3 regions of the Streptomyces sp. NPDC026377 genome follow, and region 2 is predicted to be linked to each of the others. Evidence: riboswitches for the same ligand, from Rfam matches in the RefSeq annotation. Region 2 holds a riboswitch; each other region holds the start of a gene.

The links. A riboswitch is a leader RNA that binds a small molecule or an ion and turns the genes downstream of it on or off. The one in region 2 is predicted to bind cyclic di-AMP.
Region 1: another riboswitch for cyclic di-AMP. It lies ahead of ACZ4MU_RS00390 (transglycosylase family protein); the one in region 2 lies ahead of ACZ4MU_RS25340 (M23 family metallopeptidase).
Region 3: another riboswitch for cyclic di-AMP. It lies ahead of ACZ4MU_RS04080 (M23 family metallopeptidase); the one in region 2 lies ahead of ACZ4MU_RS25340 (M23 family metallopeptidase).

The regions. Positions count from the first base shown of each region.
Region 1 is NZ_JBVHPV010000001.1:91,218-101,339, reverse strand. It holds gene ACZ4MU_RS00425 (YfhO family protein) at 1-1,626, opposite strand, end outside; gene ACZ4MU_RS00420 (glycosyltransferase family 2 protein) at 1,816-2,811, shown strand; gene ACZ4MU_RS00415 (GtrA family protein) at 2,808-3,242, shown strand; gene ACZ4MU_RS00410 (SurA N-terminal domain-containing protein) at 3,311-3,970, shown strand; gene ACZ4MU_RS00405 (nucleoside triphosphate pyrophosphohydrolase) at 4,015-4,986, shown strand; gene ACZ4MU_RS00400 (cytochrome P450 family protein) at 5,154-6,389, shown strand; gene ACZ4MU_RS00395 (transglycosylase family protein) at 6,522-7,520, shown strand; cyclic di-AMP (ydaO/yuaA leader) riboswitch at 7,780-7,977, shown strand; gene ACZ4MU_RS00390 (transglycosylase family protein) at 7,980-8,678, shown strand; gene eno (phosphopyruvate hydratase) at 9,253-10,122, shown strand, end outside.
Region 2 is NZ_JBVHPV010000013.1:153,154-163,275, reverse strand. It holds gene ACZ4MU_RS25365 (alkaline phosphatase family protein) at 1-976, opposite strand, end outside; gene ACZ4MU_RS25360 (DUF5998 family protein) at 976-1,563, opposite strand; gene ACZ4MU_RS25355 (bifunctional acetate--CoA ligase family protein/GNAT family N-acetyltransferase) at 1,600-4,809, opposite strand; gene ACZ4MU_RS25350 (HPr family phosphocarrier protein) at 4,983-5,264, shown strand; gene ACZ4MU_RS25345 (GntR family transcriptional regulator) at 5,557-6,234, opposite strand; gene ACZ4MU_RS25340 (M23 family metallopeptidase) at 6,442-7,212, opposite strand; cyclic di-AMP (ydaO/yuaA leader) riboswitch at 7,225-7,384, opposite strand; gene ACZ4MU_RS25335 (M16 family metallopeptidase) at 7,599-8,966, opposite strand; gene ACZ4MU_RS25330 (M16 family metallopeptidase) at 8,984-10,122, opposite strand, start outside.
Region 3 is NZ_JBVHPV010000001.1:917,714-927,835, reverse strand. It holds gene ACZ4MU_RS04105 (MFS transporter) at 1-498, shown strand, start outside; gene lhgO (L-2-hydroxyglutarate oxidase) at 569-1,777, shown strand; gene trmB (tRNA (guanosine(46)-N7)-methyltransferase TrmB) at 1,818-2,600, shown strand; gene ACZ4MU_RS04090 (PrsW family glutamic-type intramembrane protease) at 2,655-4,103, shown strand; gene ACZ4MU_RS04085 (aldo/keto reductase) at 4,143-5,087, opposite strand; gene ACZ4MU_RS04080 (M23 family metallopeptidase) at 5,149-6,228, opposite strand; cyclic di-AMP (ydaO/yuaA leader) riboswitch at 6,241-6,422, opposite strand; gene ACZ4MU_RS04075 (PP2C family protein-serine/threonine phosphatase) at 6,578-7,726, opposite strand; gene ACZ4MU_RS04070 (hypothetical protein) at 7,845-8,141, opposite strand; tRNA gene ACZ4MU_RS04065 (tRNA-Met) at 8,242-8,315, opposite strand; gene ACZ4MU_RS04060 (PhlD) at 8,381-9,448, opposite strand; gene ACZ4MU_RS04055 (MmyB family transcriptional regulator) at 9,592-10,122, opposite strand, start outside.

The sequences.
Region 1 (10,122 bases), on a different contig from region 2:
CAGCACGTCCGGCGTCAGGCTGCTGTAGTACGACGCGCCCTCGCCGCCCACCAGCAGCGGGTCGTTGCCCGTCAGCTGGCGCCGGCCCGGGTCCGTGCGGTACGCGGGCCAGCCGTCCGCCCCGGCCACCGCCTCCTCGCGCGCGTCGTGCGCCGCGCCCCACGCGGGATAGCTGTCGAGCCGGTGCAGCCGCTCCCGGTCGCCGTACGCCACCGTCACCGCCGCCTGCGCGGTCTGCGCCCCGGACAGGAGCAGTACGGCGGTCAGCGCCACCGCCCGGCGGCCCCGCGCCCGCCCGGCGACCAGCAGCGCCCCCAGCGTGGCCGCCAGGCCGCCGAAGAACAGGGGGTAGGACCACGGCGACACCAGCTCGCTGAAGGCCGCCCCACCCGCGATCATCGCCAGCACCCCGCCCCCGCCGAGCAGCGCGCGCCTCTCCGGCAGGCCGTCCGCCACGCAGATCCACGCGGCGATGACCAGGATGCCGCTGAGCACGAACGTCTGGCGGTACGGGCTGCCGTTGGGCGTCTGGAAGGCGTGCCACGCCAGATGCGTCGGCTTCCACTGGAAGGAGAGGGCGACCAGGAGCGCCAGGCCCGTCCACGCGTACCGCTCGCGCTCCGGCACCGCCCGGTGGAAGGCCAGCGCGCCCGCGAGCAACAGCGCCCCCGTGCCAAGGAACAGGGCGGGGCTGGAGAAGCTGTATGTCGCCGGGAGCCAGCGCGCCAGGAAGTCGCTCCACGGAACCGGTTCGAACTCCTTGCTCCAGCCCGGATACGCGTGCTTGGTGCCCAGGAACACCGTGAAGAGGACGGGGGCCGAGAGCCCGATGCCCAGCGCCGTCGTCCACCCCGCGCGCGCCAGGGCCCACAGCCGCGCCCGCGCGCCCGTCCCCGTCCCCCCGGGCGTCTCCTCCAGGAACAGCCGCAGCAGCAGGACCAGGGCCGCGCCGATCGTCGCCATGTACGCGGTGTAGAAGTTCGCCGTCCAGGCCAGCGCCACCACGACCGGCCCGGCCAGCGGGCGGGTGCGGGTCCTGGCCCACTCGCCGGCCAGGCAGAGCAGCGGGAAGGCGATCAGACCGTCCAGCCACATGGGGTTGTAGGTCGCCTCGATCACCGACCAGCCGCACAGCGCGTACGCCGCCCCCAGCACCCCGGCCACCCAGCGCCGCCCCGCGCCCGGGCGCAGGGCGAGCAGCAGAACGGTCATGGCGACGGCCGCCGCGGCCGTCTTCAGGACCGTGATCACATACACCGCGAGGTCGATCCGGTCGCGCGGGAACACCCCCACCAGCAGCGCGAACGGGCTGCCCAGATACGTACCGATGTCGGGCAGGAACGAGGTGCCGTACCCGGACTGCCAGTTGACCAGCGCGCCGCCGTGGGCGCGGCCGTGCAGCAGGTCCCACAGATGGGCATGGAACGGGACGAACTGGTTGCCCAGGTCGTTGACGCCGCGGGTGTGCCGCCCGAAGGGGAAGGACCGGGCGACCGCGTCGGCGGCGCACACCGCGACCACGGTGACCAGGGCCGCGAGGGCGGACGCCCGTGCGCGCGGGCGGCGCGCTCCGGCGGGCGCGGGCGGGGCGGCGGGGGGAAGCTGGACGGCTTCGAGAGTCGGCATGGGGATCCTCTGCTGTTCGCTGCCGTCGAATATGCCGGACCGGTGCGGGTAAATCAGCGGGCCGGGAGCTCAGTTCACGCAATCGACGCCCGGCCGTCATTCGGTGAATCCGCCCCGGACGTCTTTCCCGGTTGTTCTTCGTTGACTGCCACAGCCGTACTCCGCGCTCCGTATCGACGGGGGAGAACCGTGCTCATCTCGATTGTCGTGCCCTGCTTCAACGAAGAGGAGATCATCGGCCGCTTCCATGACCAGGTGACCAGGGAAATCTCCCGCCTCGACGCGGAATTCGAGCTCCTTTACGTCGACGACGGCAGCAAGGACCGTACGCTCGCGCTGCTCCAGGAGACGGCCGCCCGCGACCCGCGCGCCCGTTATGTCTCCTTCAGTCGGAACTTCGGCAAGGAGGCGGCGATGCTCGCCGGGCTGCGGCACGCCGCCGGGGACGCCGTGGTGATCATGGATGCCGACCTCCAGCACCCGCCGGAGCTGATCGGCCGCATGCTCGACCTGCAGGCCCAGGGCCACGACCAGGTGATCGCCCGGCGCACCCGCAAGGGCGACCGCGTCACCCGCACCCTCACCGCTCGCCTGTACTACCGGCTGATCAACCGCCTGGTCGATGTGGAACTGGTCGACGGCGTGGGAGACTTCCGCATGCTCTCGCGCAGGACGGTCGACGCGGTGCTCGAACTCACCGAGTACAACCGCTTCTCCAAGGGGCTCTTCGCCTGGGTCGGATTCCGTACCACCACGTTCAGTTACGAGAACGCGGTGCGGGAGCAGGGGCGTTCCGCCTGGACGTTCGGAAAGCTGCTGAACTACGGCCTGGACGGGATGATCTCGTTCAACAACAAGCCGCTGCGGGCGGCCGTCTATCTCGGAATGCTGCTGCTCGGGATCGCCACGGCGTATTCCGCGTGGATCGTCGGTGTCGCGATGGTGAACGGCGTGGACACCCCCGGATATGTCACCCTGCTCGTCGTCGTGACCGCGCTCGCCGGTGTGCAGATGGTGATGCTGGGCGTGGTCGGTGAATACGTCGGCCGTATCTACTACGAGGTCAAGCGCCGTCCGCACTTCCTGGTGCAGGACACCAATGTGGGGGCGGCGGAGCCGTCGGCTCCGCCGGCCGACGGGCGGCTGCCGCGTCAGCACCCCGACCGGGAGTTCGCCCGCCGATGACCCGGGGAACCGCCGCCCAGATCGTCCGGTTCGCCCTGGTGGGGGCGGTGAACACCGGGACGTACTACGGCCTGTACCTGCTCTTCCTGCCGCGGCTGCCGTACGTGGCCGCCCATGTCACGGCCTTCCTGCTGGCCATGGTCGGCTCCTTCTTCCTCACCTCGTACTTCACCTACCGCACCCGGCCCACCTGGCGGAAGTTCCTGCTCTTCCCGCTCACCAACGCGGCCAACTTCGTGATCACCACGACCGGGATGTACGTACTGGTGGACCTGCTCGGCCTCAGCAGCACCTGGGCCCCGCTGATCGCCGCGGCGGCGGCCATCCCGGTCACCTTCGTCCTCTCCCGGACGATCATGCTGCGGCCCGAGACCCGCGGGACGGCCGAATCGTTGAGCGAATCAGTGGCCCACACCACTGAGACTGCCTAACATCGATCACCGCAAGGTCATAGGTCATCTGGTCGCTGCACTGTCGCACGATCCGCCGGGAGGCTCCTTTGCACCGCCGCCGTCGCACCGCACTCGCCCTCTGTGTCGCGCTCCTCGGCGCGGGGCCACTCCTGACCGCCTGCGGCAGCGAGGCCCATCCGGGCGCCGCCGCCGTCGTGGGGGGCGACCGCATCCCGGTCTCCGCCCTCCAGGCCCAGGTCAAGGACGTCCGTACGGCGCAGCAGGCCTCGCCGCAGTCCGCCCAGCTCATCCGGAACACCGGCCAGCTCAGCCGCGCCAAGCTGCACGGCCTGATCTTCGACAAGGTGCTGGACCGGGCCGCCGCCGACGCCGGGGTGAGCGTCAGCCGCAAGGAGCTCCAGCAGGCGCGGGCGGCGATGGCCCGGCAGGCGGGCGGGGAGCAGGCGCTCGCCGCCATGCTCCTCCAGCAGCGCGGGGTCGCCCCCGGCCAGATCGACGACGCGGTGCGCGAGCAGGTGCAGCTCACCAGGCTGGCGGCCGCGACCGGCGCCGACCTCGCCACGCCGACCGGCCAGGCCTCCGTCACCAGGACGCTCAACGAGGCGTCGAAGAAGCTGAAGATCGACGTGAACCCGCGGTACGGGACCTGGGACGACAAGGCGATCCAGCTCGCCGACACCAAGACGCCGTGGATCGCCCAGGTGACCCGGAACGCCCCGGAGCAGGAGGCCCCCGTCACCGGCTGACGGGCCGGGGCGGGTGCGGCGGGCGGCCGGGGTAGGTTCGAGAGGTGACTCTCGAAGAACCCGGCCGCGTCGTCCTGCTCACCGCCAGCCACCGGGTGGCCCCCGGGCTGCTGTCCTGGCCCGCGTGGCAGACGCTGCGCGCCGCCGACCGGGTGCTCTGCGCCGACCCCGGCCACCCGCAGCTGCCGTATCTGCGCGAGGCGGGCGTCGAGGCCGAGATCGCGGAGCCGGATGCCCAGGAGCTCCTCGCGGCGTGCGCCGGGGGCCGTACGGTCGTCGTCCTGCCCTCCGGCGAGGGCGACCGCCGGCTCACCGACGGGCTGGCCCGGCTCGCGGGCTCCGGCCGGGTCGCGATGCCCGACCTGGAGCTGCTGCCCGGCTCGTACGACCTGCCCGGCGCCCGGCTGCTCGACCTCGTCCAGGTCATGGACCGCATCCGCCGCGAGTGCCCGTGGTCGTCCCAGCAGACCCACAAGGGGCTGGCGAAGTACGCCCTGGAAGAGGCGTACGAGCTGGTCGAGGCGGTGGAGGAGGGCGACCGCGACGAGCTGCGCGAGGAGCTGGGGGACGTGCTGCTCCAGGTCGTCTTCCACGCGCGGATCGCGGAGGAGGGGGGCGCGGAGGACGGGGCGGACCCGTTCTCCATCGACGACGTGGCCGGGACGATCGTGGAGAAGCTGATCCACCGCCATCCGCACATCTTCGGTGACGCGCACGCCGAGACGCCCGAGGAGGTCAAGGAGCACTGGCTGCGCCAGAAGGCCGAGGAGAAGCGCCGCGACTCGGTGACCGATGGCATCCCCCTCGGCCAGCCCGGCCTCGCCCTCGCCGCCAAGCTGGCGTCCCGGGTCCGCACGGCGGGCCTGGAGGTGCCCCTGCCCTCCGGCGAGGGCATCGGCTACCGGCTGCTCGCCCTGGCGGTGGCGGCGGAGGCCGACGGCACGGACCCGGAGGCGGCCCTGCGGGCGGCGGCACGCGCGTACCGCGACGCGATCCGCACGACGGAAACGGCCTGACACCGGTGAGCCCTACGAACCCCCGGAACCAGGACCCGACTCCGGGCCAGGACCCGGGCCGAGCCCCGACCCCGGCCACCCAGCCCCCGACCCCGCCGACCCGGGCCCCCGGCCGCCACTCCACCCCGCCGGACCAGGCGCCGCCAGGGGCACCCCCCGCCCCGGAGATGTTCACCTGGGAGTTCGCCACCGATCCCTACCCTGCCTACGCCTGGCTGCGGGAGCACGCGCCCGTGCGCCGCACCACCTTGCCCAGCGGGGTCGAGGCGTGGCTGGTGACGCGGTACGGGGACGCCCGCCAGGCCCTCGCCGACCAGCGGCTCTCCAAGAACCCGGCGCACCACGACGAGCCCGCGCACGCCCGGGGCAGAACGGGCATCCCGGGCGAGCGCAAGGCCGAGCTCATGACGCATCTGCTCAACATCGACCCGCCCGACCACACCCGGCTGCGGCGGCTGGTGTCGAAGGCGTTCACCCCGCGTACGGTCGCCGAATTCGCGCCCCGGGTGCAGGAGTTGACGGACGCCCTCATCGACCGTTTCGCGGCGGGCGGGGAGGCCGACCTCATCCACGAGTTCGCCTTCCCGCTGCCCATCTACGCCATCTGCGACCTGCTGGGCGTCCCGCGCGAGGACCAGGACGACTTCCGGGACTGGGCCGGGATGATGATCCGGCACGGCAAGGGCCCGCGCGGCGGCGTGGCCCGCTCGGTGAAGAAGATGCGCGGCTACCTCCTCGAACTCATCCACCGCAAGCGGGAGAACCCGGGCGAGGACCTCATCTCCGGCCTCATCCGCGCCAGCGACCACGGTGAGCACCTCACCGAGAACGAGGCCGCGGCGATGGCCTTCATCCTCCTGTTCGCCGGGTTCGAGACCACCGTGAACCTCATCGGCAACGGCATGTACGCGCTGCTGCGCGACCCCGGGCAGCGCGAGCGGCTGCAGGCCTCGCTCGCGGCCGGGGAGTCGGACCTGCTGGACACCGGCATCGAGGAACTGCTGCGCTACGACGGGCCCGTGGAGATGGCCACCTGGCGCTTCGCCACCCGCCCGCTGACGATCGGGGGCCAGGACATCGCTGCGGGCGACCCGGTGCTGGTCGTGCTGGCCGCCGCCGACCGCGACCCCGAGCGCTTCGACGACCCCGACACGCTCGACCTCGGCCGCCGCGACAACCAGCACCTCGGCTACGGCCACGGCATCCACTACTGCCTGGGCGCACCCCTGGCCAGACTGGAGGCGAGGACCGCGCTGGCCACCTTGTTGAGGCGCCTGCCTGACCTGCGCCTAGCGGCAGATCCTGCCGATTTGCGCTGGCGGGGCGGCCTGATCATGCGTGGACTGCGCACGCTTCCGGTCGCGTTCACACCCAGCGGAACTGACGGTCCGTCAAAACTGTGATGTTCGCGTTATCGCGGGTGCATCGACTTGTGACAAGCGTTCGAGTACGGCTACGTTCACCCCTCGACTCGCCAAACCAGGCTTCCCGCCCGGCTCAGCAGTCATAGACGTAGTCACACGGAAGGCCACAGCATGCGCTCCGGGAACGGACGGCACCGCCGCCCCCGCCAGGCTCCCGCACTCGTCGTCGCGGCGGGGGTGACCGGCTCGGCCCTCGCCCTTCCGCTCTTCGCGGCGAGCGGCGCCAGCGCCGCCACCGCGTCCACCTGGGACAGCGTGGCGGAGTGCGAGAGCGGCGGCGCCTGGAGCGCCGACTTCGGCAACGGACTGTACGGCGGGCTCCAGTTCTCCCAGGAGACCTGGCAGGAATACGGCGGCACGGCGTACGCCGAGCGCGCCGACCTGGCCAGCCGGGCGCAGCAGATAGCGGTCGCCGAGAAGGTGCTCGCGGCGAAGGGCCCGAAGGCCTTCACCAGCTGCTCGGGGATCTCCGGGCTCACCACGGGCGGCGGCGCCCCGTCCGTGGACCCGGGCGCCACGCCCTCGCCGTACGTCCCCTCCGAGGAGGGGGCCGCGACCCCGGACACCACGGCCACGCCGTCCGCGCCCGCCAAGAAGCCGCCGGCGTCCACCACGCCGTCCCCGTCGTCCTCGACCGCCCCCAAGTCCTCCACGACGCCCTCGGCGCCGTCCACGGGCGCGAGCGGCAAGCCGGGCTCCACCGGCACGGACGGCGCGACCGAGCCCGCCGGCACGGCCACCGGCCCCGCCACGGGGTCCGCCACCGGCGGCAAGCACCGCGGCACCCCGGACCCGGCCGAGACCGGTACCCCCGCGACCACCGAGCCGGGCAATACGGACAACGCTCATGAATCGGGGCGTCACGCCTCGCGAGGTGACGCCGAGTCACGCGAGTCGGGCGATGTGCTCGCCGCCGAGGGCGACTACACCGTCCGCCCCGGCGACAATCTGTGGGACATCTCGCGCTCGCACAAGGTCGAGGGCGGCTGGTCCGCGCTCTACAAGGCGAACAAGAAGACGATCGGCGCCGACCCGAACCTCATCCTGCCTGGCCAGAACCTTGATCTGAACCCGGCGAAGACGGACAACCCGGCCCCGGTCAAGGGGTAGTTCAGGGGCCTATGTCCACTTCTGCGCAAGTGAGACATGGGTCTCTTTCCGTCAACTGCCCTGTCCCGTCCGTCCGGTACGCGCCTTACGCCCCCGACCTGCGGAAACGGGGGTTGCGGGAGGGTCGGGAGGGGCGATTTCTCCCTGATGTGCCCCTTTGAACATCAGGGGTTGGTGTGTTTACGGTCGAAGCGCTCGTCACCACGGGCCCCTTCGACCGGGAACGCCGAATCCTGCCGCCGGTCGCGGGGAACAGTCGACGCTCTGTGCGCCGTAGGCAGGAGCGGGGGACCCAAGGTAAGCGCCGGGCCCGGCCGTTGAGGGACGTACGCCATACGGCGAGACGTACGAAGCGGCCAGGGAACGGCTTGGGGTGAAGACGCGCCACTGGGCGCGGCCGGGCCACTCACTCGCCCGAACCCGACAGCTCACCTCGCAGGCGTCGGTGAGGAGAACTCCATGCTGCTTTCCGGCAAGGGCAAGCACCGCCGCCCGTCCAAGGCCGTCCGAGTCGTCACGCTGGCCGGTGTCACCGGTGCCGCTGTCGCCGCCCCGCTGATGGCCGCCGGCTCCGCCTCCGCCGCCTCCGTCTCCACCTGGGACGCCGTCGCCCAGTGCGAGTCCGGCGGCAACTGGTCCATCAACACCGGCAACGGCTACTACGGCGGTCTGCAGTTCTCGCAGTCCTCCTGGGCCGCGGCGGGCGGCACGCAGTACGCCTCCCGCGCCGACCTGGCCAGCAAGGGCCAGCAGATCGCCACGGCCGAGCGGCTGCTCGCCATGCAGGGCCCGGGTGCCTGGTCCTGCGCCGGCGCGGGCAACCTGACCGCCGGCGGCTCGGCCGCGAACGTCGACACGTCCGGCTCCCCGGCCACGCCGAAGAAGGCCGCGCCGAAGAAGGCCGCGCCGAAGAAGGCCGCGCCCAAGGCCGCGCCCGCCCCGAAGCGCGAGTCGGCCCCCGCCTCGCGCGGCGAGTCCCGTCCGGCCCCGGTCAAGACCGGCGACGGCGAGTACCAGGTGAAGGCCGGGGACACCCTGGGGTCCATCGCCTCGGCGCACGGGGTCAAGGGCGGCTGGGAGAAGCTGTTCGAGCTGAACAAGGACGTCGTCAAGGACGCCAACCTGATCTACGTGAACCAGCAGCTCCACCTGAGCTGAGCCTCCTCCCGGCCCGGGGGTGCGGGGCCTGCGGTCCGTCTGTGGCCGAGCACACGGCCCCCACCCCCCTTCTTGGGCCGGGGGCCGGTGGCGGGTTGCCCGCGCCCCTTCCGAGCCGGGATTTCGTCCGCGGGCCGTCGCTGGCTGATCGCGCAGTTCCCCGCGCCCCTTCTCGGCCGGGGGTTCGCCTGCGGCCCGGTGGTGTGTTGCCCGCGCAGTTCCCCGCGCCCCTGTAGGTGCCCGCACCACCAGGGGCGCGGGGAACTGCGCGCCAAGCCCCAGCCGGTCCGCGGACAAAGGCGCACCTAGGCACCCGAAGGGGCGCGGGGAACTGCGCGACCAGCCCCCACCGGGCCGCAGACGAATACGCACCGCATCCCGCAGGGGACCCGCACCGCATCCCGCAGGGGACCCGCAGGGCGCGGGGGTTTGTTTTGTTCGGGAACATTTTGCCCCCCGTTTCGTCCCACGGGCCGGTCGGTCGGCTGGTGGATGCCCCGGAGCCGGTTAGGCTCAGGGGTGCCGGACCACGCGGCCCGGCGTTTTCCGCGTCACATCCCAGAAGGAGATGCTCGTGCCGTCCATCGACGTCGTCGTAGCCCGGGAAATCCTGGACTCCCGAGGCAACCCCACGGTCGAGGTCGAGGTCGGCCTCGACGACGGCAGCACCGGCCGTGCCGCCGTCCCCTCCGGCGCCTCCACGGGCGCCTTCGAGGCCATCGAACTGCGTGACGGCGACCCCAGCCGCTACCAGGGCAAGGGCGTCGAGAAGGCCGTCCTCGCCGTGATCGAGCAGATCGGCCCGGAGCTCGTCGGCTACGACGCCACCGAGCAGCGCCTGATCGACCAGGCGATGTTCGACCTGGACGCCACGGACAACAAGGGCTCGCTCGGCGCCAACGCCATCCTCGGCGTCTCGCTCGCCGTCGCCCACGCCGCCTCCGAGGCCAGCGACCTGCCGCTCTTCCGCTACCTGGGCGGCCCGAACGCGCACCTGCTGCCCGTTCCGATGATGAACATCCTCAACGGTGGGTCGCACGCCGACTCCAACGTCGACATCCAGGAGTTCATGATCGCCCCGATCGGCGCGGAGTCCTTCTCCGAGGCGCTGCGCTGGGGCACCGAGGTCTACCACACCCTCAAGGCCGTCCTGAAGCGCAAGGGCCTGTCCACCGGCCTCGGCGACGAGGGCGGCTTCGCCCCGAACCTGGACTCCAACCGCGCCGCCCTGGACCTGATCCTGGAGGCCATCAAGGAGGCCGGTTACACCCCGGGCAAGGACGTCGCGCTCGCCCTCGACGTCGCCGCGTCCGAGTTCTACAAGGACGGCAAGTACGAGTTCGAGGGCCAGTCCCGCACGGCCGCCGAGATGACCGACTACTACGCGGAGCTCGTCGCCGCGTACCCGCTGGTCTCCATCGAGGACCCGCTCTTCGAGGACGAC
Region 2 (10,122 bases):
CCACCCAGAACTGCTCGCCCAGCACCTCGCGCCAGACGGTGAGCACGTCGGACTCGGCGCCGGGGACGGCGTAGACATGGCGGGCCCGGCCCTCACCGCCGAGCAGGGCCACTCCCGCGCGCAGCTCCCAGTCCTCGTCGAAGTCGATACGGGACTCCTCGTCGAAGGGGATGTCGATCATGCCGTGGTCGGCGGTGACATAGAGCGCGGAGCGCGGCGGCAGCTGCTCGGCGAGCCGCTGGACCAGCCGGTCGACGTACATCAGCTGGCCCCGCCAGGCGTCCGAGTCCACGCCGAAGCGGTGGCCCTTGCCGTCGACCTCGCTGTAGTACGTGTAGACGAGCGAGCGGTCCCCGGCGGCCAGTTGGGCGGCGGCCAGGTCCATGCGGTCCTCGCCGGTCAGCCTGCCGTGAAACGTTCCGCCACTGAGCGCGACCTTGGTGAGCGGGGTGTGCTCGAAGGTCGGCGAGGAGACCTGTGCGGTGTGCACGCCCGCCGCGTCGGCCAGCTGGAAGACCGTCGGGTGGGGCTGCCAGACGTGCGGGTCGGTCCAGGGCTTCCAGCGGAGCTGGTTCATCAGCTCGCCGGTCCGCGGGTCGCGCACGGTGTAGCCGGGCAGGCCGTGTGCGGCGGGCGGCAGACCGGTGCCGACGGAGGCGAGCGAGGTGGCGGTGGTGGCCGGGAACCCGGCCGTGATCGGCCGTCCGGTGCCGCCGCGCGAACCGGCGAGCAGCCCGTGCAGATACGGTGCCTCGTCGGGGTGCGCCTTGATCTGCTCCCAGCCGAGCCCGTCGATCAGGAACACGCAGTTCCGGTCGGCCGGGGTCAGCTCCGCGATGGCGGCGGTCGTCCCGGGCACGCCCATGCCCGCCGCGAGGGTGGGCAGCAGATCGGCGAGCGAGCCGCTGCCGTACTCGGGCAGGGGGGCGGTGTCGAGGGCGAGGGGCTCGGGGTCCTGCCAGGCGGGCTGGACCATCAGCGGGCGGTCGCCGCGGTCGCCTCGGAGAGGGCCTGGGCGAAGCCGAGGGTCTGGCGCACGGTGTCCGGGCCGTCCCCGGCCTCGCTGACGCGCAGGCTCAGGTCGTCGGCGGTGGAGCTGCCGGTGTAGCCGTGGTCGGCGTCGCAGTTCGGGTCGCCGCAGGCGGCGGGCTCCAGGTCGATCCGGGAGACCGCGCCCCAGCCGATGGTCAGGACGACCTCGCGGGGCAGGGTGCCCGGGGTGTACGACTCGGGGTTGGCCACCACGCGGCTGACGACCACCGACGAGATCCGGTCGAGCTTCACGGACTCGGTGGAGGTCGTGGCGTACGGCGTCGGGGAGCTGGTGTCCGCGTTCTGCTCGTCGGTGTGGCTGACGATGAAACGGTTGTCCGTCAGGACCAGGACCGTCACATGGCGGCGGACCTCGTTGGCGTCGAAGGTGGTCTCCTGGTGGACCAGGTACGACGCGATCGGCTCACCACCGACGGCGGCCTCCACCGCCTCGGCCACAAGGGCCGGGTAGTAGCCGCTGCGCTCGATCGCCGCGCGCAGCCCCTGGGTCATCGTGCCGGTCTTCGCCATGGACTCCATCCTACGGGGCCCCGGGGCCCGATCGTTTCAGTAGCTGGGCAGGCGGCGCGGGCCCAGGTCGGAGCGGGGCGGCGGTGGCGCCAGACGCAGGCTCGCGCCGAGTACGGACAGGCCCTGCTGGGCGACGACGACCGGCTCCAGGGAGACGGCGACGACTTCCGGGTGGTCGTCGACCAGCCGCGAGACCCGCAGCAGCAGCTCTTCGAGGGCCGCGGTGTCCACCGGCGCGGAGCCGCGCCAGCCGAAGAGGAGGGGGGCGGTCCTGATCGACCGGACCAGTTCGGCGGCGTCCCGGTCGGTGGCGGGGACCAGACGGTGAGCGGTGTCGCCGAGCAGCTCGGAGGCGGCTCCGGCGAGACCGAAGGAGAGCACGGCGCCGACGGCCGGGTCGATGGCGGCGCGCACCACGGTGTCCACACCGCGCGGGGCCATCGCCTGGACCACCGGCTGGAGCTCCTCTGGCTTGCCCAGGGCGTGCGTCAACTCCGCGTAGGCGCGGCGCAGTTGCTCCTCGTCGGCGAGTTCCAGGCGGACGCCGCCGAGGTCGGGGCGGTGGCGCAGGTGCGGGGCGGTGGTCTTGAGGGCGACGGGGTAGCCGAGGCGGGCGGCGGCCGCGACGGCGGCGTCGGGGTGGGGGGCGGGCAGGGCTCGGCGTACGGGGATGCCGTACCGGGCGAGGAGGGTGGCGGCGGCCTCGGCGGGCAGGGTGGTGCCCCTGGGGTCCGCGTCCCCGAGCAGCCGCTCGATGTCGGCCGCGGCGCCCGTCTCGTCGATGTCGTCGTACTGCGGCACCCTGCCCTGCTCGGCGGCCTGGCGTCGCCACTGCCCGTAACGGACGGCCTCGGCGAGGGCGCGGACCGCTCGTTCCGCGGCGGGGTAGGCGGGGATGCGGGTGGGGGTAGGTGTGGAGGCGGCTGCGGGTGCGTGGTGGGCGGCAGGTTCTCCCCCGCCCCGCCCCTTCCCGAAACCCTCCGGGGGTGGGGGCGGGCCGAGAAGGGAGAACCTCCCCGGGGGCTCCGCCCCCGGCCCCCCGGCGGGGCTGCGCCCCTGCACCCCTTCGGGGCTGTGCCCCGGGAGCCCGGTGGGGGCGCTCACCCGGCTCTCCCCGGGGGTGTGGCCCTGGCTCCCGGAGGGGGTGTGGCTCCGGGCGTCCTCGGGGCCGCGCCCCGTGAGGCCGGTGGGGGTATGGCTCGGGGTGCGCCCCCGGGTCCCGGTGGAGGCGTGTCCGTGGGGCTCCTCGGGGCTGTGGCCCGGGCCCCCGGCGGGGGTGTGGCTCCGGGCGTCCTCGGGGCTCCGGCCCGGGATTTCCGTCAGGGGGTGGCTCCGCACGTCCGCCGGGGCCGTCGGCTGGGGGCGAGGGGGTGTTGTGCGGGGGGCCGTGCTTGCCGCGCTTGCCAGGGCTTCTGCCAGGCCGCCCAGTTCCACGTGCACCACCGCCACCGGCTTGCCCGGGGCCGTCGTCGTGGCCTGGTGGAGGGCCGTGGCCAGGGCCTCGTCGGGGTGGCCGGGCTCGCCCATCCAGGGGATCGCCGTGACCACCACCGCGTCGCAGAATTCGTCCGCCAGGGCCCGGACCAGCGCGTCGCGGAAGTCCTCGGGGGTGGCCGCCGTCGTCAGGTCGACCGGCGGGTGCGGGCGCAGCCCCTCCGTGAGGCAGGCGTCGTACGTGAGCAGGCCGAGGGACTCCGAGTTGCCGAGGATGGCGACGCGCGGCCCGGCCGGGAGCGGCTGGCCCGCGAGGAGGACGCCCGCGTCGACCAGCTCGGTCACGGTGTCCACCCGGATCACGCCCGCCTGGCGCAGCAGCGCCGAGACCGCCTTGTCCGGGACCCGGGTCACCGGGACCGCGTGGCCCGGCGGGGTCGAGCCGCTGTGCCGGGCTCCCTTCACCGCGACCACCGGCTTCACCGCGGCCGTCCGCCGCGCGAGCCGGGTGAACTTCCGCGGGTTGCCGATGGATTCGAGGTACAGCAGGACCACGTCCGTGTCCGCGTCCTCGTACCAGTACTGGAGGATGTCGTTGCCCGAGACGTCCGCCCGGTTGCCCGAGGAGATGAACGCCGACAGGCCCGCGCCCCGCCGGTGCAGCCCCGACAGGAGCGCGATGCCGATCGCGCCCGACTGGGTGAACAGGCCGATCCGCCCGCGCCGCGGCGGCTCGGGCGCGAGCGAGGCGTTCAGCCGCGTCCCGGGCGCGGTGTTGATGACGCCGAACGCGTTGGGCCCGATCAGCCGCATCCCGTACGACCGCACCTGGCGCAGCAGTTCGCGCTGGCGTTCGCGCCCGGCCGCGCCGCTCTCGGCGTACCCGGCGGACAGCACGACCAGTCCCTGCACCCCGTGCTCGCCGCACTCCGCGACCGCCTCCGGCACCCGTTCGGCCGGGACGGCGACGACGGCGAGGTCGACCGGCTCCCCGAGCTCGCCGAGCGAGCGGACCGCCCGGACGCCGTCGATCTCGGAACCTCCTTCCGGGAGGGCCCGGTTGACCGCGTACACAGGCCCGGTGAACCCCGCCCCCAAGAGGTTGCGCAGCACCGTGCGGCCCACGCCGCCCGGCGCGCGGCCGGTGCCGATCACGGCCACCGAGCCGGGGGCGAGCAGACGCTGCACCGAGCGGGCCTCGGCGCGCTGCTCACGCGCGCGCTGCACCGCCAGCGACTCGGCGGTCGGTTCCAGATCCAGCGTGAGATGGACCGAGCCGTCCTCGAAGGACCGCTTCTGCTGGTAGCCCGCGTCCGTGAACACCTTGATCATCTTGTTGTTGGCGGGCAGCACCTCCGCCGCGAACCGTCTGATCCCCCGCTCGCGCGCGACCTCCGCGATGTGTTCGAGCAGCGCGGAGGCGACCCCGCGCCCCTGGTGGGCGTCCTGGACCAGGAACGCCACCTCCGCCTCGTCGGCCGGCGCCGAGGCGGGCCGCCCCTGGGCGTTGATCCGGTCGTAGCGGACGGTCGCGATGAACTCCCCGCCCACCGTCGCCGCGAGCCCCACCCGGTCCACGTAGTCGTGATGGGTGAAGCGGTGCACGTCCTTGGCGGAGAGCCGGGGGTAGGGCGCGAAGAAGCGGTAGTACTTGGACTCGTCCGACACCTGCTCGTAGAACGAGACGAGCCGCTCCGCGTCGTCGGTCGTGATGGGCCTGATCCGCGCGGTCCCCCCGTCGCGCAGCACGACGTCGGCCTCCCAGTGGGCCGGGTACGCGGGGTCCTGCGTCTTCTCCTGCGGAGCCTGCATACGGGCAGCCTACGGGTCGCGGGGCCGGTTGGGTCGGGTCAAGGTAGGGGGCAAGGTGGAGAGGGCGCCCGGGCCGAGGGGCCGCCGGATCCGGGACCGACGTCGGCACGAGCACCGCGCAGGACATGAGAGACTGGTCTAGACAACCGTGAGAGATCTCGAAGGGCATCACCATGGCTGAGCGCCGCGTCAATGTCGGCTGGGCCGAGGGCCTGCACGCCCGCCCCGCTTCCCTTTTCGTCCGCGCCGCCACGGCCTCCGGCGTCCCCGTGACGATCGCCAAGGCCGACGGCAACCCGGTCAACGCCGCCTCCATGCTCGCGGTGCTCGGCCTGGGCGCGCAGGGCGGCGAGGAGATCGTGCTGGCTTCCGAGGCGGAGGGCGCCGACGCGGCCCTGGACCGTCTGGCGAAGCTGGTCGAGGAAGGTCTCGAGGAGCTCCCCGAGACCGTCTGAGCCGGCCGACCGGTCCGGCTGCCCCGGCCCGGCGGGCGCGATCCCGCCGACTGCGGCCGGCCGGGAACCGGCGCCGCGCCGCCGTCCCGGCGCACCGCGTGTCACCGCACTTCGCGATCGGAGCCGCGGACCCGAATTCCGGGTCTGCGGCTCCTTTCCTTTTCCCATAGGTACTGCTCCGGCTTATGCGCCCGGTAACGCGGACCGGCCGACCCCGCCCGTGCATTCCGCGCCACTTTCGGGCAGCACGAATCCGCCCCGCCGAATCACCCCTTTGTATACGGCGAACCTGTTAAGCACGGGCGCTCGCGGTGTTTACGGCATGTTGCGGGATCCTCACGTCCGCCGGGCGCCGCAGCCGATAGGCGGAAAACGCGCGCTCGGCGTGGCGGGCGGCCAGCATCCTGGCCCGCTCGGCGTCGCCGCGGGCCAGCGCGTCCACCAGCGCCCCGTGCTCCGCCCAGTACTCGGCGGGCAGCGCGGGCTGCTCCGCCACGTACATCCACGCGATCTTGTGCCGCAGCTGGGTGAGCAGCGCGATGAGGCCGGGGCTGCCGGAGGCCTGGGCGAGCGTCTCGTGAAACCAGACGCCCAGGGAGCGCAGATCCTCGCCCTGGGCCCGCCGCACGCGGTCCTGGCCGAGCCTGACCAGGCCGCGCAGCACCTTGAGATGGGCCTCGGTGCGCCGGGCGGCGGCCCGCGACGCGGCCAGCGGCTCCAGCAGGGCGCACAGTTCGAGCAGGTCGGCGGCCTCCTGCTCGGTCGGCTCGGCGACACACGCCCCGGCGTGCCGGCGCGTGGTGACGAACCCCTCGGACTCCAGGGTGCGCAGCGCCTCGCGGACGGGCACGCGGGAGACGCCGTACCGCCGGGCTAGCACTTCCTCGGTGAGCCGGCTGCCGCGTGCGAAGAGCCCCGAGACGATGTCGTCGCGGATTGCCGTGCATACCGATTGCGCGGGAATGCGCATGACCGAACCTCCGCCTTAATCCCCGCGAAACGCGGTCGATCGACGCCTGTTCGGCGACTCTATTCCAGCGTCTGTTAATTCCCGGTGACGTGCCGTATGCCAGGCATATCTTTTGGCCATGGACGGGCGCGCGCGCCGGACGGCACGCCGAAGCCCCCGGCGCGATGCGCTCCGGGGGCTTGCGGTCGGGATGCGGGGACGGCCGGGTCAGACGTTGACGCCGTGCGAGCGCAGATACGCGATCGGGTCGATGTCCGAGCCGTACGCCGGGCCCGTGCGGGCCTCGAAGTGGAGGTGCGGGCCGGTGGTGTTGCCGGTGTTGCCGGAGAGGGCGATCTGCTGGCCCGGCTCGACGCGCTGGCCGACGTACACCCCGATGGACGAGAGGTGGCCGTACTGCGTGTACGTGCCGTCGTTCATCCGGATCACGATGTTGTTGCCGTAGGCGCCGCCCCAGCCCGCCTCGACGACGGTGCCCAGACCGACCGCGTGCACCGGGGTGCCCTCGCCCGCGTGGAAGTCGATGCCGGTGTGGCTGCCGGAGGACCAGATCGAGCCGCCGCTCTTGTAGCCGGTGGAGACGTAACCGCCGTCGATCGGGGCGACGAAGGAGTTGAGGCGCTTGCGCTCGGCCTCGCGGGCGGCGCGCTCCCTGGCCTCGCGCTCCTCCTTGGCCTTCGCCTCGGCCTTGCGCTTCGCCTCGGCGGCGGCGCGGGCCTTGTCGGCGGCGTGCTTCTGGGCGGCGGCCTGGGCGTCGATCCGGTCGGCGAGCGAGTCACCGATCACGATGGCCTGGGTGATGCCGGTGTCCTCGACCGAGGCGGCGGCGGACGCCGAGCTGTCGGCGGCCATGGCCGGGGAGGCGAGGGTGCCCACGACGCCGGCGGTGGCGAGGGTGGCGATGCCCGCTATGTTCGCGCTCTTGCGCGACACGGCGCTGGGCCGGCGGTGCTTCCCGGTGGCACGGGTGAACGCCATGGAGAGGCGGTTCCTTTCCTTCCATCTCGCCTACCGGGTTAGCTGACGGGTTCGGAGCTGGAAGGTCTCCTACGGGCCCCTCCGCGGGCGGAGGCTTCCGATTCACCCCAGGGACTGAGTGGGTCCCCGGCTCCCCTGGCTCGCGCCATTGGGGACTCGGCGATCGCTGTCCGGTGCCGCGGCTGCGACGGGTGGTGACGGACAGCCGGACTGACGCTAGACGGCTGATCTTTCAATCACCAAACAGACACGTCTTTTTGTTGCGCACGCCACATGACAGACAGGCAACCTCCCTAACAAAACGGGCATAAAGGCGGACCCCGGCGGCCACTCGGCCACCGGGGTCCCCATCCGGCCCGTCCGCCCGCCTTCGGCGGACGGCCCAATCAGCCCGCCACGACGGTGACTTCACCGATGCCGAGCGCCTTGACGGGCTCCGCGATCTGTGCCGCGTCCCCGACGAGGACCGTCACCAGACGGTCCACCGGGAAGGCGCTGACGACCGCCGCCGTGGCCTCCACGGTGCCGGTGTCGGCCAGGCGCGCGTACAACCGCGCCTGGAAGTCGTCCGGGAGGTGCTGCTCGACCTGGTCGGCCAGTGTCCCGGCGACGGCGGCGGCCGTCTCGTACTTCAGCGGGGCCACGCCCACCAGGTTCTGCACGGCCGTCTCGCGCTCGGCGTCCGTCAGCCCCTCGGCGGCGAGCTTGCGCAGCACCGTCCACAGGTCGTCCAGGGCCGGGCCGGTGTTGGGCGTGTCCACCGAGCCGCTGATGGCGAGCATGGCGGCGCCGGTGCCCTCGGGGCCGGAGCGCAGCACCTGGCCGTAGGAGCGCACTCCGTAGGTGTAGCCCTTCTCCTCGCGCAGGACGCGGTCCAGACGGGAGGTGAGGGTGCCGCCCAGGCAGTACGTCCCCAGCACCTGGGCGGGCCAGACGCGGTCGTGGCGGTCCGGGCCGATCCGGCCGATCAGGAGCTGGGTCTGGACGGCGCCGGGCCGGTCCACGATGACCACGCGGCCGGTGTCGTCGGCGGTGACCGGGGGCATCGGGCGTTCCTGGGCCGGGGTGCCCGTCCAGGCGCCCAGGGTGTCCGCCAGGACCGCGTCCAGGTCGGTGGCGCCCAGGTCGCCCACGACCACGGCGGTGGCCGCGGCGGGGCGGACGTACGCCTCGTAGAAGGCCCGTACCGCCGCCGCGTCGATCCGCGCCACGCTCTCCTCGGTCCCCTGGCGCGGGCGCGACATGCGCGCGCCGGCCGGGAAGAGCTCCTTGGAGAGCTGCTGGGCGGCGCGGCGCGCGGGGTTGGCCAGCTCGTGCGGGATCTCGTCGAGGCGGTTGCGCACCAGGCGGTCGACCTCGGCGTCGGCGAACGCGGGGGCCCGCAGCGCCTCGGCGAGCAGCCCGAGCGCCTTGGGGAGCCGGGAGACCGGCACCTCCAGGGAGACCCGGACGCCCGGGTGGTCCGCGTGCGCGTCCAGGGTGGCGCCGCAGCGCTCCAGGTCGGCGGCGAACTCCTCGGCGGAGCGCTTGTCGGTGCCCTCGGAGAACGCGCGCGCCATGATGGTGGCGACGCCGTCCAGACCGGCCGGCTCGGCGTCCAGCGGGGCGGCCAGGAAGATCTCGACGGCCACGACCTGCTGGCCGGGGCGGTCGCAGCGCAGCACGGTCAGCCCGTTGGGCAGGGTGGAGCGGTCGGGGGCGGGGAAGGCCCAGGGACGCGCGGTGCCGGCGGTCGGCTGGGGGTGGAACTGCATGGTCACGCCGGTCTCGCTCACTGCTCTGCTCCCTCTGCGTCGGCGTCGGCCGCCTCGTCTGCCTCTGCGGTGGTCGGCTCGTAGACCAGCACCGCCCTGTTGTCCGGGCGCAGGGTGGCCCGGGCCACGTCCCGCACCTCCTCGGCGGTGATGTCGAGGACCCGGTCGACGGCGGTCAGCGCGAGCTGGGGATCGCCGAACAGCACCGCGTACCGGCAGAGTTCGTCGGCGCGGCCCGCGACCGTGCCGAGCCGGTCCAGCCACTCGCGCTCCAGCTGGGCCTGGGCGCGCTCCATCTCCTCGGCCGTGGGGCCCTCTTCGGCGAACCGGGCGAGCTCCTCGTCGACGGCCGACTCGATGTCGGGGACGTCGACGCCGCCGGACGTCTTCACGTCCAGCCAGCCGAGCGAGGGGGCGCCGGCCAGGCGCAGCAGGCCGAATCCGGCCGCCACCGCGCTCTGGTCGCGGCGCACCAGGCGGTTGTGGAGGCGGGAGGACTCGCCGCCGCCGAGGACCGTGAGCGCCAGGTCCGCCGCGTCGCACTCACGGGTGCCGTCGTGCGGCAGCCGGTATGCGGCCATCAGGGCGCGCGCGGGCACGTCCTCGTGGACGACCTCGCGCAGCTGCTCGCCGATCACGCCGGGCAGCGTGCCGTCGCGCGGCGGCTGCTTGCCGTCGTGGGAGGGGATGGAGCCGAAGTACTTCTCGATCCAGGCGAGCGTCTGGGCGGGGTCGATGTCGCCGACCACCGAGAGGACCGCGTTGTTGGGCGCGTAGTACGTACGGAAGAAGGCGCGCGCGTCCTCCAGGGTCGCCGCGTCCAGGTCGGCCATGGAGCCGATCGGCGTGTGGTGGTACGGGTGGCCCTCCGGGTAGGCCAGCGCGGTGAGCTTCTCGAACGCCGTGCCGTAGGGCACGTTGTCGTACCGCTGGCGGCGCTCGTTCTTGACGACGTCGCGCTGGTTCTCCATGGACTCCTCGTCCAGGGCGGAGAGCAGCGAGCCCATGCGGTCGGCCTCCAGCCAGAGCGCGAGCTCCAGCTGGTGGGTGGGCATGGTCTCGAAGTAGTTGGTGCGCTCGAAGCTGGTGGTGCCGTTGAGCGAGCCGCCGGCACCCTGGACCAGTTCGAAATGGCCGTTGCCGTGGACCTGGTGCG
Region 3 (10,122 bases), on a different contig from region 2:
CGCACCATGAGCTTCTTCCGGCTCGTCGAGGCACGCGCGCACGCGAAGGCGGGGGACGCGCTCGCGGCCGGCGCCGCGCTCAAGGCCGCCGAGTCGTGGCTGGAGCGCTCCCGGGACGGCGACGCGGACCCCTCCTGGCTGGGCTTCTACTCCTACGACCGCTTCGCCGCCGACGCGGCCGAGTGCTACCGCGACCTGAAGGCCCCGCGCCAGGTGCGCCGCTTCACCGAGCAGGCGCTGTCGCGTCCCACCGAGGAGTTCGTGCGCTCGCACGGCCTGCGGCTCGTGGTCTCGGCGGTGGCCGAGCTGGAGTCGGGCAATCTGGACGCCGCCTGCGCCGCGGGCACGCGCGCGGTGGAGGTCGCGGGACGGATCTCCTCGGCACGCACCACCGAGTACGTACGGGACCTGCTGCACCGCCTGGAGCCCTACGGGGACGAGCCGCGCGTGGTGGAGCTGCGGGAGCGGGCCCGGCCGCTCCTGGTGGCCCCGGCGTAGATCACTTCCGCCACGGGTTTACCGGCATTGTCAGTGGGCCAGTGCACTATCTGGGGTGGGAGGTGTGGTGGTGACCGCGTACGACTGTGACGTGCTGGTGATCGGCGGCGGGATCGTCGGTCTGTCGACGGCGTATGCCCTGGCCCAGGCCTCGCCCGGCACCCGGGTGACCGTCCTGGAGAAGGAGCCCGGCCCCGCCCGCCACCAGACCGGGCGCAACAGCGGGGTGATCCACAGCGGCATCTACTACCGTCCCGGCTCCCTCAAGGCGCGGTACGGGGTGCGGGGAGCGGCCGAGATGGTGGCGTTCTGCGCCGAGCAGGGTCTGCCGTACGAGGTGACCGGCAAGCTCATCGTGGCCACCGACCGCACCGAGCTGCCGAGGCTGCACGCCCTGGTCCAGCGCGGCCGGGAGAACGGCATCCCGGTGCGCGAGCTGGGCCCCGCCCAGATCGCGGAGTACGAGCCGGAGGTCCAGGGCCTCGCCGGGATCCACGTCGCCACGACCGGCGTCTGCGACTACCCGGCGGTGGCGGCCCGCCTGGCCGAGCTGTCCGGAGCCGAGATCCGGTACGGGACGGAAGTCCTCCGGATATCGCGCCGCCCCGACTCGGGTGTGGCCGTGCGCACCTCGACCGGGGCGGTGATCCGGGCCCGGGCGCTGGTGAACTGCGCGGGGCTGCACTGCGACCGGGTGGCACGCCTGGCCGGGGACGACCCGGGGATGCGGATCGTGCCGTTCCGGGGCGAGTACTACGACCTGGCGCGGCCCGGCCTGGTCAAGGGCCTGGTGTATCCGGTGCCGGACCCGGCCTTCCCCTTCCTCGGGGTGCATCTGACCCGGGGGATCGGCGGCGGCGTCCACGTCGGGCCGAACGCGGTCCCGGCCGCGGCCCGCGAGGGCTACGACTGGCGCACGGTCCGCCCCGCCGAGCTGGCCGCCACCCTGAGCTGGCCCGGGACCTGGCGCATCGCCGCCCGCCACTGGCGGTACGGGGCGGGTGAGATCCACCGCTCGCTCTCCCGCCGCGCCTTCACCGAGGCGGTCCGCCGACTGCTCCCCGACGTCCGGGACGAGGACCTGCGCCCCGCCCCCTCCGGGGTGCGCGCCCAGGCGGTGCTGCGCGACGGCACCCTGGTCGACGACTTCCTCATCCGCGAGGCGCCCCGCACGATCCACGTCCTGAACGCCCCGTCCCCGGCGGCCACCGCGTCCCTGCCGATCGGGCGCGAGGTGGCCCGGCGGGCGCTGGGGGTGCTGGGGGCGGCGCGGGTGTAGCGGGCCGTCGTCGGGCCGCGGCACGTAGAATCGGCTCATTGTGTCTGAGCTGCCGCCCCCCGCCCCCGCCCGTCGCCCCAAGGGCGAGCCCCGGTTCCCCGGGGGTCCCGTCGCCGACCCCGCCGGGTCCCACCACGAACGGCGCATCCGCAGTTTCCAGCCGCGCCGCAGCCGGGTGACCACCGGCCAGGGCGAGTACCTGGAGCGGCTGTGGCCCCAGTGGGGCCTCGACATCGACGGGCACGGCACGCTCGACCTGGACGAGATGTTCGGCGGGCTGCCGGTCGTCCTGGAGATCGGCTTCGGGATGGGCGAGGCGACCGCCGAGATGGCCGCCGCCGACCCCGGCACCGGCATCCTCGCCGTCGACGTCCACACCCCCGGCCAGGGCAACCTCCTCGGCCTCGCCGAGCGCGGCGGCCTCACCAACGTCCGGGTCGCCAACGGCGACGCGATCATCCTGCTGCGCGAGATGCTCCCGCCCGAGTCCCTCGACGGGCTGCGCGTCTACTTCCCCGACCCCTGGCCCAAGAAGCGCCACCACAAGCGCCGCATCATCCAGCCCGACTTCCTCACCCTGGCCGCGCCCCGGCTCAAGCCCGGCGCCCTGCTGCACTGCGCCACCGACTGGGAGCCGTACGCCGAGCAGATGCTTCAGGTGCTGACCGCGCACCCCGCGTTCGAGAACACCCAGGCGGACGGCGGATACGCGCCCAGGCCCGCGTTCCGGCCACTCACCCGCTTCGAGGGGCAGGGCCTGGACAAGGGCCATGTGGTCCACGACCTGCTCTTCACCCGCGCGGCCGAGCTCCCCTCCGCCTGACGGCGACCCCACGCACCGTCGCGGATTGTCCCTACCCCTCGTTAGGGTCGTCTGGTGTCGTCCGAGTCGCTTCCGCAACGCCAGCCGCCGGGCCCGCTCCAGCCGGTCCCGGAGCGCGGCGCCGAGCCCCGGTTCGACGCCGTGCCGGAGCGCGCCAAGTGGCGCTACCGGCCGCGGCGCGACTTCTGGCGCTCCAGGGCGCTGCGGGCCGGCGCGCTGATCACCCTGCTCGCCCTGTGCGGTCTGGTCATCTTCGCGATCGTGCGGGACCAGACCGGCACCGAGGGGTTCCTGGTGGGGCTCGCGCTCGCCGTGCTGCCGGTGCCGCTGCTGGTCACCGCGTTCCGCTGGCTCGACCGGGTGGACCCGGGCCCCTGGCGCAACCTGCTGTTCGCCCTCGCCTGGGGGGCGTGCGCCGCCGCCCTTGTGGCGATCATCGCCAACTCGTTCGCGACCAAGTGGATAGCCACCGCGACCGCCGACCCGTCCTCCGCCGACCACCTGGGCGCCACCGTGATCGCGCCGGTCGTCGAGGAGAGCGCCAAGGCGGCGGCCGTGCTGCTGCTGTTCCTTTTCCGCAGACGGGACTTCAAGGGGATAGTCGACGGCGTCGTCGTGGCGGGCTTCACCGCGACCGGCTTCGCCTTCACCGAGAACATCCTGTACATCGGCAACGCCTTCGGCGAGGACCAGGTCAGCCATACCGCCGGGCTCGCCTCGACGACGGCGGCGACGTTCTTCGTCCGGATCGTGATGTCGCCGTTCGCGCACCCGCTCTTCACGGTCTGCACCGGCATAGGCTTCGGGGCCGCGGCGCTCGCGGCCCCGGGCCGCCGCAGGCGCCGGATCTGTCTGCCGGTGCTCGGCCTGCTGTCCGCGATGGGGATGCACGCGCTGTGGAACGGCTCGTCCTCGTTCGGGACGTACGGCTTCTACCTGGTGTACGCCGCGTTCATGGTGCCGGTCTTCGGTCTGCTCACCTGGCTGGCGGTCTGGAGTCGCCAGCGGGAGCTGCGCACGGTCGCGGCGGAGCTGCCGGCGTACGCGGCGGCGGGCTGGCTGGGCCCGGCCGAACCGCTCGCGCTCTCCTCGATGCGGGCCCGCTCGATGGCCCGCGACTTCGCCCACCGCACCTTCGGGGGCAAGCGGGCGGCCCGGACGGTCGCGGAGTACGAGGCGTTCGCGACGGCCCTGGCGTTCCTGCGCCGACGGGCCCGCCACTCCCAGGCCGGGCCGGACTTCACGGCCCGCGAGCAGGAGCTGCTGCACCACCTGTGGGCGCGCCGGGAGGTGGCCGGCCCCGCGCTGCTGTACGCGGCGGGCGCGGCGGGCCGCGTCTGGATCCCGTCGCAGCCCTACCCGTACGGCCACCAGGCCCCGTACGGGAACCAGAGTCCGTACGGGAACCAGCCGCCGTACGGCTACCCCCGGACCCCGTACGGCAGCCGGCCCCCGTACGGCTACGGCCAGGCCCCCTCCCCGTACAACCCCTACCGGCGCTGAGGTCTACGGGGCCTATGGGATCTACGGGATCTACGAGGTCTACGCCGAGGCGGTCTTCAGCTCGCTCAGCTCCGCGTCCGTGAGCTCCAGGTCCGCGACCGCGAGGAGCGCGGGCAGCTGCTCGACGGTCCGGGCCGAGGCGATCGGGGCGACCACGGTCGGCTGCGCGGCGAGCCAGGCGAGGGCCACGCTCGCGGGCTCGACGCCGTGCGCCCGCGCGACGCGGTCGAGCGCGGCCAGCACCTTCACGCCCCGCTCGGTACCGAGGTGCTGGGCGGCGCTCCCGGCCCGGGCGCTCTCGACGTCCTGGCCGGGGCGGTACTTGCCGGTGAGGAAACCGGAGGCGAGCGAGTAGTACGGCACGGCGGCCAGGCCCGAGCGGCCCGCGGTGTCCTGGAGGGCGCCCTCGTAGGTGTCGCGCGAGACCAGGTTGTAGTGCGGCTGGAGGGCGACGTACTTGGCCAGGCCCTCGCGGTCGGAGAAGTCCAGCGAGTCCTGGAGCCGCTCCGGGGAGATGTTGGAGGCGGCCACCGCACGCACCGTGCCGTCCTTGACCAGCTGGTCGAGGGCGGTGACGATCTCCTCGACGGGGACGGACTCGTCGTCGAAGTGCGTGTAGTACAGGTCGATGTAGTCGGTGCCCAGGCGGCGCAGCGACTCCTCGGCGGCGGCCTTGATGGTGGGGGCCGCGAGGCCCTTGAAGGAGGCGTGCGCGCCGCCCTTGGTGGCGATGACGACGTCCTCGCGGTTGCCGCGCGCCGCCAGCCACTTGCCGATGATCCGCTCGGACTCACCGCCCTCGTTGCCCGGGACCCACGCCGAGTAGACGTCGGCGGTGTCCACGAAGTTGCCGCCCGCCTCCGTGTACGCGTCGAGCACCGCGAACGAGGCGGCCTCGTCGGCGGTCCAGCCGAAGACGTTGCCACCCAGGGCGAGCGGGAAGACGGACAGGTCGGAGGAGCCCAGGGGGCGCAGAGTGGTCATGGGGGGTGAACGGGCTGACGGTGCACGCCTATTCCGCGCCCCCCGTCGCCGGGCGGGCGCCCTACGGATTCAGGCCCTTCGACCGCAGCCACGCCATCGGGTCGACTCCCGAGCCGCCCGGGGTGTGCACCTCCAGGTGCAGATGCGGACCCGTCACGTTGCCGGTGGCGCCGACGCGGCCGATGGTCTCGCCCGTCGTCACCTTCTGCCCGGCGCTGACCGCGATGGAGGACTGGTGGCAGTACCAGACCTCCGAGCCGTCCTCCAGCTCGACGACCGTGCGGTAGCCGTACGAACCGGACCAGCCGGCCGACTTGACCGTGCCGCCGTGGACCGCCTTGAGCGGGGTGCCGGTGGGGGCGGCGAAGTCGAGGCCGGTGTGGTGGCCGGAGGACCACATCGAGCCGGCCTCGCCGAAGGTGGAGGTGATCGTGTACGAGGCGACCGGGAGCGAGTAGCTCCTGGCGAGCTCGGCCAGCCGCTCCTGCTCGGCCTTCTTCGCGGCGGCCTCCTCGGCGGCCTTCTTCTCCGCCGCCGCCTTCTGCTGGGCGGCGCTCTGCGCGGCCTTCGCCTCGGCCGCCGCCTGCTGGGCCGCGGCCTTCTCGGCGGCCGCCCTGGCCTCGGCGTCGGCGCTGCTGCGCTGCTGCTCGGCCTGCTGGAGGATACGGGCGCGCAGGGCCTCGCCGGCACCGGTGGCGCCCTGTTCGGCCGCGGCCGGGGAGACGCCCGCCATGGTGAGGGGGGCGTTCGCGACGGCCTGGTCCGCCTGGGCCTGCGGTGCGGCGCCGGGCCTGTCGTCGCCCGCGATACCGGTGATCAGCGCGCCCACGCCCGGCAGGGACTTCACATCGGGGAGATTGTCCGCGACGGAGTCGGGCAGGGATATGGAGACCGGCGGCTTGCTCTGCGCGGTGGCCATGCCTCCCGCGCCGACGGCCGCGATGACGCCGACGCCGAGGACGGTGGAGCTGCGGGCGAGCCCGCCGCGCTGCTTGATCACGCGGTGGCGGCCGCGCACCGAGGACACGGATTCCTCCGTGGGGTTCCACTCCTCCCACACCTCGGTGTCGCTGGGCGCGGTCCCGTACAGGGTGACGGGGGGAAGCGGCGGGGTGCCGAGGGCAGGCTCGTTGGACGCCACGGGGCGGCGTGCTCCTTTCCTTCCTATCGCCTACCGGGTTGGCGGTGGGGGTCCCCCCCTGCTCCTTGAGAGTTCGGGGGAGGGTTCGGAGCAGGAAGGTCTCCTACGGGCACTCTTCGGCGGTGCGAAGGTGCTCGATTCACCCCAAGGTGGTGGTTCCCCGGTTCCCTTGCGGAATTCGGCGCGTGCGCACGGTGCCGCCTCTACGACGGCTGGGACGACCGCGCTGCGTTATCGAACGTTAATAGACAGGCGGACCGGATTCCAAGCCGTTCCCCCTAATCGCCGGCGACAGTAACTGACGTTCCGTCATAAGGCATGCGCTCGGGCGTCGTTAGGCCACGGCCCGTCACGGCACCACCGGCATCGTCCGCCGCCGCTCCGGCTGTCGCGCCCCGGGCCGCCCCACCGCCAGCAGCGCCATGTCGTCGCTCGCGCCCCCGCCCGTATGTCTGCGCACATCGTCGACGAGCGCGTCCAGGACCTCCTGCGGCCCCGGGAAGATCCGGCCGCGCAGCCGCTCGTGCGGGTCGTAGAAGACCCCGGGCGGCCGGGCCGAACGCGCCTCGGAGAGGCCGTCGGTGTAGAACAGCAGCGTCGCCCCGAGCGGGAAGGGGTACGTGTCCGCCCGGTCCGGCCACACCCCCAGCTCCGCCATCCCCAGCGGCAGCGCGGGATCAAAGGGGGCGAGCGCGTCCAGTGCCCCGTCGGCGTGGAGCAGCAGCGGTTCGGGATGGCCCCGGTTCACCAGGCGTACGGCCGTGGCGTCGCGCGGGATCTCGGCGAGCACGGCCGTGGTGAACCCCTCGACGGCGTCCAGGCCGTCGCGCCGGGTGCCCTCCCGGGTCAGCGCGCGCTCCAGCCGCCCGGCCACCGCCTCCAGCGTCTCCTCCTGCTCGGCCGCCTCCCGGAACGCCCCGATCACCACGGCCACCGCCTCGACCGCCTCAAGCCCCTTGCCGCGTACGTCCCCGACGACCAGGCGCACCCCGTACGGCGTGTCCTGGACGGCGAAGAGGTCCCCGCCGATGAACGCGTCCGCCTGCGCCGCCTCGTACCGCGCGGCCACCTGGAGGCCGCCGATCCGCTCGGCGGGCGTCGGCAGGACGGCGCGCTGGGCGGTCTCCGCGATGACCCGTGCCGAGGCCAGGCGTTCGCCGCTGCGGCGCAGCATGCCGTTGGTGAGCAGGGCCAGTACGCCCACGGTGGTGACGGTGAACAGCTCGCTGACCGCCTCCCCGGTGCTGGGGATGTCGTGGAAGTACTCGGTGAACAGCACCGCCCCGACCGCCGAGGCGCCCGCGGCGGCGGTGCCGCGCGGGCCGAAGAAGGGGGCGGCGATCAGCGGGGCGGCGGCGAACAGGGCCGCCGCGGTGAGGTCGGGCGGGGTCGTCACGTCGAGGACGACCCCGGCGACCAGCAGCAGCGCGGGCAGGGCGCGCACGAGGGCCGGACGCCGGGAGCCCTCCCGGCCGCCGCCGTCCGTTCGCTGCCGCACCTGTGGTCTCCCGCCCGTCCGCAGGGGCGCCGCCGTTCCCTCGCGCCCCACCCAGGGTGCCGGGCCGGGCCGCCGGCCGCGAACGCTCCTCCGCCAACCGGGTGCGCTCCGCGGCCCCTCAGTGCCGGTCGGCGCCGGTCGCGATCAGCCGAGCCCGGCACCGGCGGGGCCCGGCCCGGCCGTGCACACAGGTCCCCCGGGCGTGGCGGCGGGCCGCCGCCGGGCCACCGTGGGCGGTGGGGACGCCGCCCTTGGCGTGCGAGGGCGCGGAGATCCAGGGCGCGGCGGGCGACAGGGGCAGCGAGAGCGGCAGGGAGAGACACATCAGCAGCGCGCACAGGGCGAGGAAGAGCGGCACCGCGGGCGCTCTGCGCCGCGTCGCCGCCCGCGGCGGTCCGCCCGCATGGTCGCGCATAGCAAACGCGAGACTACTGTACGCGCACGCGCTCGCGCGGCGGGGCGGGGAAATGCCGAAGGCCCGGCACATTCGCATGTGCCGGGCCCAAGGACTTCAGTAGCGGGGACAGGATTTGAACCTGCGACCTCTGGGTTATGAGCCCAGCGAGCTACCGAGCTGCTCCACCCCGCGTCGGTAAACACAACTGTACGGCATGCGGGACGGTGCTCCGTACCGCTTTACGGACCGCACCGCGCTCACGCCGACCAGTGGCCGCGCGAGGCGGCCAGCACGAAGCCCGGACCGAAGCCGATGATCAGGCCGGACTGCCCGTCGGCGGGGGCCTGGGCGAAGGTGCGGGCCAGCACGTCGAGGACGGCCGAGCCGCCCAGGTTCCCGTTGACGGCCAGGCTCGCCCAGGCGTGCCGCAGCGCGCCGTTGTCGCGGTCGCCGTCCAGGCCGAACCCGGCGGCCGCGTCCTGGAGCACCCGGGGTCCGCCGGGGTGGACGACCGCGAAGTCCAGGGCCTTGCCGCTGCCGCCGAGCCAGCTGCGCACCGCCGGGAGGCTGTCGCCCAGCGAGGCGGTGGCGGCGGTCGTGGAGTCGAAGTGGAGCCCGGCCCCCGAGAGGCGGCCCCGGTAGCGGTCGAGGCTGTCGGGCAGGACGTACTCGAAGGTGTCCTCGATGACGAAGCTGGGCCCGCTCCAGGCCGGGGCGCCCGAGACGACGACCGCGCCCGAGCCGTCCCCGAAGAGCACCTTGTAGATCATCGACTCCCGGCTGGTGTCGGTGTGGTTGTACGTGGCCGTCGACAGGCACTCCGCGACGACGACCAGGACGTGGGAGCCGGGGTGGGCGGCGATGTCCTGGTCCGCCCTGACCAGGCCGTGCGCGCCGCCCGCGCAGCCCACGGTGGCCATGGGGACGCGGCGCACGTCCGGGCGCAGGCCGAGCGCGCGGACGAGGCCGATGTCGAGGGACGGCACGGTCCAGGAGGTGGTGTGGCTGGTGATCAGGCAGTCGATGTCGCTGGGGGCGAGGCCGGCGTGGGCCAGGGCCTGTCGTCCGGAGCGGACGGCGAGTTCCAGGGCGTCCTCGTATGCCGCTCTGTTCCGCTCCTCGACGGTGGCATTTCCGGCCACGGTCGGGGCGTGCAGCGGCCGGGTGAAACGGCGGGTCCGCACGGTGGTCGCCCGGGCGATCCGCAGGTGCGCCTCCAGCCGGGGCCGGTCGGGGTTGGCCCGCCGGATGTCCTCGCAGATCTCGTCCGTGGCGATGACGTGGTCGGGCAGGGCGACGGCGGGGAGGGCTATGTGAGCGGGCACGGGTGGGCTCCCTCTAAGGGCCGGCGGGCGAGAGCTCAACTTAACTGAGACGGCTGGAATTCGTCCCTGGAAAGGTGCACGGAGCTCAGCCGGAAGGAGTCATTCCGCGCGGCCCCCGTCCCTCGGCCACGCCGGTCGCGCGCTCAGCTCGTCAGCGGCGCGCTCAGCACCGGATGGCGGCTCACGAGAGAGGCGCCCGGGCTGTAGAGGAGCAGCATCACCCGGGCCCCGGGCGAGGTGACGGGCTCGGCCACACAGGTGGTGACCCAGCCGGGCCCGTACCGGCTGTGCCGGATGGGCCGCTCCGAGCCGTCCGGGTACGGGACCGGGGTGTCCCCCGCCTCCCGGTAGAGCGGGCCGGCGACCGGGTCGGCCTGCACATCGGCCTCCAGGTGCCGCAGCTCCGTGTGGTTGGGCCGCATCTCCACGGCGTGCCGCAGCTGCGGCAGCACCAGTGGCGCCCAGCGGTCCGCCCAGTCGGTGAGGACGTCCTCGCGCGCCCGGGGGTCGAGGGTCATCCAGCGCATGGTGTTGGCCGGAACCTCACCGCCCGGGAAGAGCTCGGCGAACGCGGTGTTGTGGGCGAGCAGGTTCCAGGCGGCGTCGGTGATGTAGGCCATCACCCCGTCGATCTGCTCGACGACCCGCTGCCAGACGCCCGGGACCGACATCCC